2 regions of the Neobacillus sp. SAB-20_R2A genome follow, and region 1 is predicted to be linked to the other one. Evidence: a T-box and tRNA genes for the amino acid it is inferred to sense, from the RefSeq annotation. Region 1 holds a T-box; the other holds one or more tRNA genes.
The links. A T-box is a leader RNA that pairs with one kind of tRNA and senses whether it is charged. The one in region 1 lies ahead of proS (proline--tRNA ligase), so its partner is inferred to be a tRNA-Pro.
Positions count from the first base shown of each region.

Region 2: it encodes a tRNA-Pro, which carries the amino acid that the T-box ahead of proS (proline--tRNA ligase) is inferred to sense. The anticodon was not compared.

Region 1 covers NZ_CP145895.1:2,314,089-2,318,812, reverse strand. The annotation lists gene proS (proline--tRNA ligase) at 1-1,268, opposite strand, end outside; T-box leader at 1,364-1,579, opposite strand; gene V5M37_RS11365 (hypothetical protein) at 1,749-1,886, shown strand; gene V5M37_RS11360 (hypothetical protein) at 1,989-2,189, shown strand; gene V5M37_RS11355 (MarR family winged helix-turn-helix transcriptional regulator) at 2,322-2,783, shown strand; gene V5M37_RS11350 (MMPL family transporter) at 2,787-4,724, shown strand, end outside.
Region 2 covers NZ_CP145895.1:239,429-244,152, reverse strand. The annotation lists rRNA gene V5M37_RS01350 (16S ribosomal RNA) at 1-1,505, opposite strand, end outside; tRNA gene V5M37_RS01345 (tRNA-Gly) at 1,620-1,693, opposite strand; tRNA gene V5M37_RS01340 (tRNA-Pro) at 1,708-1,784, opposite strand; tRNA gene V5M37_RS01335 (tRNA-Arg) at 1,807-1,880, opposite strand; tRNA gene V5M37_RS01330 (tRNA-Leu) at 1,939-2,024, opposite strand; tRNA gene V5M37_RS01325 (tRNA-Leu) at 2,088-2,172, opposite strand; tRNA gene V5M37_RS01320 (tRNA-Gln) at 2,180-2,254, opposite strand; tRNA gene V5M37_RS01315 (tRNA-Glu) at 2,318-2,389, opposite strand; tRNA gene V5M37_RS01310 (tRNA-Ser) at 2,402-2,492, opposite strand; tRNA gene V5M37_RS01305 (tRNA-Asn) at 2,497-2,571, opposite strand; gene V5M37_RS01300 (SprT family protein) at 2,692-3,168, opposite strand; gene cmpA (cortex morphogenetic protein CmpA) at 3,263-3,373, shown strand; gene V5M37_RS01290 (Tex family protein) at 3,391-4,724, opposite strand, start outside.

The sequences.
Region 1 (4,724 bases):
ATAAATCCTGGCTTTGCTTCTAAAGATTCCTTTAATTCAGCAAGTGTAGTCGCAACCGATGTTCTTTCTTCACGATGCTTTAACGCTTTGTTGTACAGGTTCGACTGAATCTCCTCAAGCAGCGCTACAAGCTTCTCTTCTAGTTGATCCATTGAAACGACGATTTTTTCCAAAGTGTCCCGGCGCACCAAAACTACCTGCTTGTTTTCGATATCCTTTGGACCAACTTCCAAACGGACAGGAATACCTTTCATTTCGTACTCATTGAACTTCCAGCCTGGCTTTTTGTCGCTGGCATCGATATCGACACGAGCCACTTTGCCAAGGGAATTTTTCAAGTCATATGCAAAGTCCAGTACGCCCTCTTTATGCTGTGCGATTGGCACAATCATGACTTGAGTTGGTGCTGCCTTTGGCGGAATCACAAGACCGCGGTCGTCGCCGTGCACCATGATTAAGGCGCCGATTACACGGGTTGTAAAGCCCCATGATGTTTGATGGACATATTGAAGCTTTCCGTCCTTATCAGTGTACTGAATCCCAAATGCTTCAGCAAAGCCAGTGCCAAAGTGGTGGGAAGTACCGGATTGCAATGCTTTACCATCATGCATTAAACTTTCAACCGTAAAGGTATGTTTTGCCCCAGCGAATTTTTCCTTTTCCGTTTTTTCCCCTTTTACAACAGGAATCGCTAGAGTGTTCTCAAGTACATCAGCATACACATTCAGCATTTTGATGGTTTCTTCCATCGCATCTTCATCGGTTGCATGGGCAGTATGGCCTTCCTGCCACAAGAATTCTAATGTCCGTAAGAATGGACGGGTTGTTTTCTCCCAGCGGACGACGTTTGCCCATTGATTATAAAGCTTTGGTAAATCACGATAGGAGTGAATAATATTTTTATAATGCTCACAGAACAGAACCTCAGAAGTTGGGCGGACAACTAATCTTTCTGCCAACTCTTCAGATCCGCCATGGGTAACCCATGCAACTTCAGGAGCAAAACCCTCTACGTGGTCCTTTTCTTTTTGCAGTAGACTTTCAGGGATAAATAATGGCATATAAACATTTTCATGCCCTGTTTCCTTAATCCGACGGTCTACTTCATTTTTGATATTATCCCACAATGCAAACCCATATGGGCGGATAATCATCGAACCGCGGACGCTTGAATAATCGATTAAATCTGCTTTAGTAACAACATCTGTATACCACTGCGCGAAGTCCTCATCCATCGCAGTAATATCTTTTACAAATTCCTTAGCCATTTTGACACCTCATCATTTTCTGAAAAATATTTCCCGCTCCAGCGCCTGTTTTAGACGCATTTAGCTTTTTGCATATAAAAAGGCCTTGATCCTAAAAAAGGGACCAAGGCCTGGCGGTACCACCCTAAATTCATAAAGCAAATGCTTTAAACTCTTTGCATGATAACGGATTTGATCCGCATGTATCTTCAATCCATCCGATACAGAACTCGGGAGGCAGGTTCAAATGACCGTCTTAAGAAACCTCACACCAATGGTTTCCTCTCTTGGTAAGACCTTTTCATTTTACTAATCCCCGTCATTGTTTCTAGTTATATTTTTGAAAAAATTATATATTTCCCTTAGCTAAAAGTCAATTCCTTCATAAGAATATTTTTCTCAACATCAACCATTATTGCCTTTTTTTAATTTTTAATACTACTTTAATCGACGTACCGAATCAGTTAAAATGCTATTAATAGCTAAATTGGGGTGATTTGCATGGAAAAGGAAAAAAAGGATGAACTCGTGCTCGATGAGGAAGAAAAAGAAGCATTGCTTGAATACATGAGAATGCAAAATGAAGCCCTGAAACGTATTTTTAAAAATGCCGTTGATAAAGAAAAAAATGAAGGATGATTCCTCAATTTGTTTCATAAACCGCTTTTTTAAAATCTAGCATTATTTCCCCCTACCCGAATATGATTAATAGAGAAATGATAGATTTTAGGGGGCATGCTAGTGGTAAGGAAAGAACTGGAAATTAAAAGTAGTCCTAGTACAACAAACAATAAAAATGATATTAAGGTGAATAACCAATTCAGTCTAACAATTAACTTTGGCGATTCATTAAATGTGCTGGCATTGATAGCCGGTATATATCTAATCAAAAGAATCAAGAATAAGAAAAAATTACAAAAGCATATGGAGCAATGGCCTTGATTATTATACAATCAGGGTCTTTTTTTGCTGTTTGTTCCTAATTGACACAATATTTACTTTGTTATATAGTTTAACAGGTGAATAGTTCAATATGTTAACTATTTTTTCAAAAAGTAATGGGGTGAAGGCAAAATGGATAACAACACAATCCAGGATTTAATTGACCGCTATGTAAACATTTCCTTTCAGGTACATAAAAAAGCAGAAGCCTTAATTAAAAATCAACTTGGAAACGAATTGACCAATGACCAGCACTACATCTTAAGATATATCCACCAGACAGGAGAATGTACCTCAACGGAATTGGCCGAAGTTTTTCAGGTCAATAAAAGTGCAATAACAGCTATCATCAATCGAATGACTGATAGAGGCTTGATACAAAGAACTAGAGACGAAAAAGATCGCAGAGTGGTTTATTTAACACTAACAAAAGAAGGCGTCGAACTGTTTCAAAGTGCCCAGGAAAAGGTCCATCAATTAGTTGAATCTATCATTACCCAGTTCGATGAAACCGAAATCACAACTTTTATTTACACGTATGAAAAATTAGCACAAATTTTAGACAACAAGAAACAGGAAGAACTGGGGGAATAGCAAGTGAGAGCCATCATTAAGGGGAAATGGTTTATCTTAATCGCTTGGATTGCAGTCATTGCTGCGCTTTTTATGGCTGCGCCAAATATGGAAAATCTCGTTCGAGAGAAAGGACAAATTTCCGTTCCAGAAGGCTACCCCTCCACCCTTGCCGAAAAAATTCTCAAGGATGTTCAATCAAGTGAAAATAAGGGTAATTCCCTGCAAACGGCGCTTGTCTTCCATAGTGAAAAAAAATTAACGAAGGACGACTTCGCTGATGCTGAAAAAGCTGTCAAAGAACTAGAAAGAAATAAGGAGACGCTAGGAATCACTGAAATCCTCACCCATTTCACTCAAGAGGAACTGAAGGACCAGCTGGTTTCAAAGGACGGCAAAACAATCCTAGTTTCCATTAAAGTGACTTCGAATAATAGGGAAGCAAAGGAAATTGTCAAAGAATTAAATAAAGCGATTGATGATGTCAAACTTGCTCATTACTATACAGGCGGCTGGGTGATTGGCGAGGACCTCGTCACAAACTCTCAGGAAGGACTGAAAAAAACCGAAGGCATAACGGTAGTTTTCATTTTAGCCGTGTTGCTGCTTGTCTTCAGATCAGTAGTGGCCCCTATTATTCCTTTGATAACGGTAGGATTTAGCTATCTAACAGCTCAATCCATTGTTGCTATTTTAGTAGATAAATTGAACTTTCCATTATCAACCTTTACACAGATTTTCTTGGTTGCCGTCCTCTTCGGGATTGGAACGGATTATTGCATCCTGCTCTTAAGCCGCTTTAAAGAGGAATTGTCTGCGGGTGAAAATGTAACAGAGGCCATCGTTAAAACATACAAAACAGCTGGAAAAACGGTCTTTTTTAGCGGTGTCGCTGTTTTAATCGGATTTGCTTCAATAGGTTTATCCACCTTCCAGCTATACAAATCCGCCGCTGCTGTGGCCGTTGGAGTAGCGATTTTATTAATCGCACTCATCACAGTAGTGCCATTTTTCATGGCAGTCCTTGGAAAAAAATTGTTTTGGCCGGCAAAAGGCAAGCTTGAGCATAGCGATAGTAAGCTATGGGGTGTAATGGGGAACTTTGCCCTGAAACGTCCATTGATTGCTTTTATTCTTGTTGCCATTATCGCAATACCTTTCCTATTCACGTATAAGGATCAATTGTCATTTAATTCGCTTGAAGAAATCAGCGATGAATATCCATCTATTAAGGGTTTTAATATAATTGCGGATTCATTCGGGCCTGGTGAATCTATGCCGACACAAATTGTCATTAAAAATGACGATAAAATGAACACCACGGAATATTTGTCAATTACCGAAAAAATCAGTCAAGAACTCAAAAAAGTTAATGATGTCAAAACCGTCCGTTCTGTCACCCGCCCGACCGGCAAACCAATTGACGATTTTTATATTTCCAAGCAGGTAGCAAGCCTTGAGGACGGACTTGGCAAAGGAAATGACGGGATTAAACAAATCAGCGGCGGGCTATCTGAAGCAAGCACCCAGATGGCAGCTAATCAGCCAAAAATGGAGCAGGCAACAGCTGGAATCAGCCAATTAATCTCTGGCACGAAAGAAATCAAAACGAATTTGGCCAAGGTTCAAAGCGGCCTTTCAGATATCGAAACAGGACTTAAACAAGGTTCTTTAGGTTCAACACAAATAAAAGAAGGCTTAACCCAAATCAAAATTAATTCTCAAAGAGCTTTAGATGGAAGCAAACAATTACTTGCGGGCTATCAACAAACAGAAACTGGGCTGGGTACCCTATTAATCAACTATCAAAAAACGGCCGCTGGGTTGGAATTACTAAGCAGCAGCCTTAATTTGCAAGCTAATTTTAATCAGTTGGAAACAGATTATCCGACTGTCCAGAATAGTCAAGACTACCAAACTATTAAGGCGACAATTGAAGGCATCCCAGGTAAGCCGGAGGCT
Region 2 (4,724 bases), 2.1 Mb from region 1:
CGACTTCACCCCAATCATCTGTCCCACCTTAGGCGGCTGGCTCCTTACGGTTACCCCACCGACTTCGGGTGTTACAAACTCTCGTGGTGTGACGGGCGGTGTGTACAAGGCCCGGGAACGTATTCACCGCGGCATGCTGATCCGCGATTACTAGCGATTCCGGCTTCATGCAGGCGAGTTGCAGCCTGCAATCCGAACTGAGAATGGTTTTATGGGATTGGCTCCACCTCGCGGCTTCGCTGCCCTTTGTACCATCCATTGTAGCACGTGTGTAGCCCAGGTCATAAGGGGCATGATGATTTGACGTCATCCCCACCTTCCTCCGGTTTGTCACCGGCAGTCACCTTAGAGTGCCCAACTGAATGCTGGCAACTAAGATCAAGGGTTGCGCTCGTTGCGGGACTTAACCCAACATCTCACGACACGAGCTGACGACAACCATGCACCACCTGTCACTCTGTCCCCCGAAGGGGAAATTCCTATCTCTAGGAGTGTCAGAGGATGTCAAGACCTGGTAAGGTTCTTCGCGTTGCTTCGAATTAAACCACATGCTCCACCGCTTGTGCGGGCCCCCGTCAATTCCTTTGAGTTTCAGCCTTGCGGCCGTACTCCCCAGGCGGAGTGCTTAATGCGTTAGCTGCAGCACTAAAGGGCGGAAACCCTCTAACACTTAGCACTCATCGTTTACGGCGTGGACTACCAGGGTATCTAATCCTGTTTGCTCCCCACGCTTTCGCGCCTCAGCGTCAGTTACAGACCAGAAAGCCGCCTTCGCCACTGGTGTTCCTCCACATCTCTACGCATTTCACCGCTACACGTGGAATTCCGCTTTCCTCTTCTGCACTCAAGTCCCCCAGTTTCCAATGACCCTCCACGGTTGAGCCGTGGGCTTTCACATCAGACTTAAAGGACCGCCTGCGCGCGCTTTACGCCCAATAATTCCGGACAACGCTTGCCACCTACGTATTACCGCGGCTGCTGGCACGTAGTTAGCCGTGGCTTTCTGGTCAGGTACCGTCAAGGTACCGGCAGTTACTCCGATACTTGTTCTTCCCTGACAACAGAGCTTTACGACCCGAAGGCCTTCATCGCTCACGCGGCGTTGCTCCATCAGACTTTCGTCCATTGTGGAAGATTCCCTACTGCTGCCTCCCGTAGGAGTCTGGGCCGTGTCTCAGTCCCAGTGTGGCCGATCACCCTCTCAGGTCGGCTACGCATCGTCGCCTTGGTGAGCCGTTACCTCACCAACTAGCTAATGCGCCGCGGGCCCATCTGTAAGTGTCAGCCGAAACCGACTTTCAACCTTCCCTCATGTGAGGGAAGAAATTATCCGGTATTAGCTCCGGTTTCCCGAAGTTATCCCAGTCTTACAGGCAGGTTGCCCACGTGTTACTCACCCGTCCGCCGCTAACCACCGGGAGCAAGCTCCCAGTGATTCGCTCGACTTGCATGTATTAGGCACGCCGCCAGCGTTCGTCCTGAGCCAGGATCAAACTCTCCAATAAAGTTGAGTTGATTAGCTCAAAAATGTTACGTTGGCTTCATTTCAGAAGAAATGAATAATTATTGTTTGTTGACGTTTTTGTTTGTTTAGTTTTCAAAGAACTATTTTTCTAAAGTGGAGCGGGTGATGGGAATCGAACCCACAACAACAGCTTGGAAGGCTGTGGTTTTACCACTAAACTACACCCGCATATAAAATTGTGATGGTCGGGAAAACAGGATTCGAACCTGCGACCCCTTGGTCCCAAACCAAGTGCTCTACCAAGCTGAGCTATTTCCCGATATTGGAGTTAGACTTTAGAACGCGCCCGACAGGAGTCGAACCCATAACCTTCTGATCCGTAGTCAGACGCTCTATCCAATTGAGCTACGGGCGCTCTTTTTAATCAACTTTTATATCTTATCACATTCGATTTATTATGTCAATATATTTTTTGGTGCGGCCGAGAGGACTTGAACCTCCACGGTGTTGCCACCACTAGGCCCTCAACCTAGCGCGTCTGCCATTCCGCCACGACCGCATTTTAAATTAGTGACAAAGAAAATCATAACATGTTTCCTGAGGTTTTTCAACAGGAAATTATTGGTGCGGGTGAAGGGAGTCGAACCCCCACGCCTTGCGGCGCCAGATCCTAAGTCTGGTGCGTCTGCCAATTCCGCCACACCCGCATAAAAATGGCTGGGCTAGCAGGATTCGAACCTACGAGTGACGGAGTCAAAGTCCGTTGCCTTACCGCTTGGCTATAGCCCAATTTATTTATTTTTCAAGAGAGAAAGAAACAGGAAATGAATTTGTTTCATTCCCCATTCCTGATGACCCCTACGGGATTCGAACCCGTGTTACCGCCGTGAAAGGGCGGTGTCTTAACCGCTTGACCAAGGGGCCAATATTTTAACCTGGCGGAGAAGGAGGGATTTGAACCCTCGCGCCGCTTACGCGACCTACACCCTTAGCAGGGGCGCCTCTTCAGCCACTTGAGTACTTCCCCAATATGGCTCCGCAGGCAGGACTCGAACCTGCGACCGATCGGTTAACAGCCGATAGCTCTACCACTGAGCTACTGCGGAATAATAGCAAATATGAAGCTAGTCCAATAAGGCGTTGCCCTATCGACTCTTTAAATTATAATGACGTCTTTATCTAAAGTCAATACGAATTTTCATAGAAATAAATGGTTCTTCAAACTTTCATTCCAAAAGATATTCTTTGACCTTTTCTAATTTCCCTTTACAATTTCCACAAACATAGCGACTTGTATCAATGCTTCTTCTGCGCTGATATGGAAGGCTGCACTTTGTGCATTTATATAAAAGTATTTTTTTAGCTTTACATTTTCTTTTCGGGACATCCGGAAGCTGATTGCAAAACCTTGGTGCTCCCACCTTTTTTAAGAGTATTTTAAAATCTAAATCACGATGCTTGTATCCCTTGCCTTCAAGGTGAAGATGATAGTGAACTAGTTCGTGTTTGATGATCCCAATTAATTCTTGTTCGCCAAGCTGCTCCAAATACTTTTTATTAATTTCGATATTATGTGTCCCCAAAAGATATCTGCCGCCAGTTGATCTGAGCCGAGAATTAAAGGATGCCTTATGTTTGAATGGCTTCCCAAAGTACTCCATCGAGATTTTTTCCACCATCAACTGAAGCTCCGAATCCTTCATTTAAGGTTCCCTCACTTTCTTTGCGAACGTGACAACCTATTATAGCATATATTGTATATACCCTTGTGGAGAAACTTTTCGGGAGGTTTAATTTATGCCTACTTGGTTTCAAAACCAAATGAAAAGAGCATTTTATGAAAAAAATCGATATCAAATTAAGATGTTAAATCAATGCTGGTTTTTTTACAGAAAAAAACACTGCTAAGCAAGCAGTGTTTTCGTTTATTTTGCTGGAGGAAGCATCGTTAGTGCTACCCGGCCTTTTTTCATATCAACCGAATCTACCCAGACGGTTACTACATCCCCTACTGAAACAATATCGAGCGGATGTTTGACGAATCGAGTACTTAGTTTTGAGATATGAACAAGCCCGTCCTGTTTAACACCAATATCTACAAAGGCTCCAAAATCAACAACATTTCTGACTGTACCTTGGAGCTCCATTCCGGATTTTAGGTCTTCCAGTTTTAAAACATCTTTTTTCAAAAGCGGACGCGGCAGGTCGTCACGTGGATCACGTTCCGGTCTTACAAGTGCGTCAACAATATCCTTCAATGTTAACTCACCAATGGATAACTCTTCAGAAACAGACTTCAAATCAAGTCCGTTCAAGGCAGATATCAACTCTTCAGACCCTAGGTGAGCAGTTGTAAAGCCTAGGTTTTTAAGGAGTTTTTCTACCTCTTTGTAATTTTCCGGGTGAATTCCGGTCCGGTCCAGCGGCTGTTTTCCATCTAATACCCGCAGGAAGCCCACCGCTTGTTCATAGGTCTTTGCACCAAGGCGAGGAACCTTCTTTAATTGCGAGCGGCTGGTGAATTTCCCTTCCTCATCGCGCATTTTCACAATATTATTGGCTGCTGTTTTATTAAGGCCGGCAACATACTGCAGCAAAGAAGACGAGGCAGTATTCACATTCACTCCGACCTGGTTAACTGCCGTTTCCACGACGAAATGGAGTGATTCGGACAAAAGTTTCTGAGATACATCATGCTGGTATTGGCCGACGCCTACTGATTTCGGATCTATCTTAACCAATTCCGCAAGCGGGTCCTGCAGACGGCGGGCAATTGACACGGCACTCCGTTCTTCAACTTGGAAGTTAGGGAATTCCTCTCTTGCAAGATCGGAAGCAGAATACACACTTGCCCCGGCCTCATTCACAATTAGATAAAATATTTCTCCCTTAACTTCTTTTAAAATATCAGCTACGAATTGCTCTGTCTCTCTTGAGGCGGTCCCGTTTCCGACCGCAACCATCTCAACCTTATAGTCCCGCAATATTTTAATAAACTTGTCTTTTGCTTCCTCGGGCTTCGCTTTCGGTGGGTGCGGGTAAATGACATCAATCTTTAGGACTTTCCCGGTTTCATCCACAACCGCCAGCTTACAGCCTGTCCGATAGGCCGGGTCGACACCTAAGACGATTTTTCCCTTTAACGGCGGCTGGAGGAGAAGGTTTCTCAAATTCTCTGAGAATATATGAATGGCCTGTTCCTCTGCTTTTACAGTCAATTCACTGCGGATTTCTCGCTCAATAGATGGCTGGATTAATC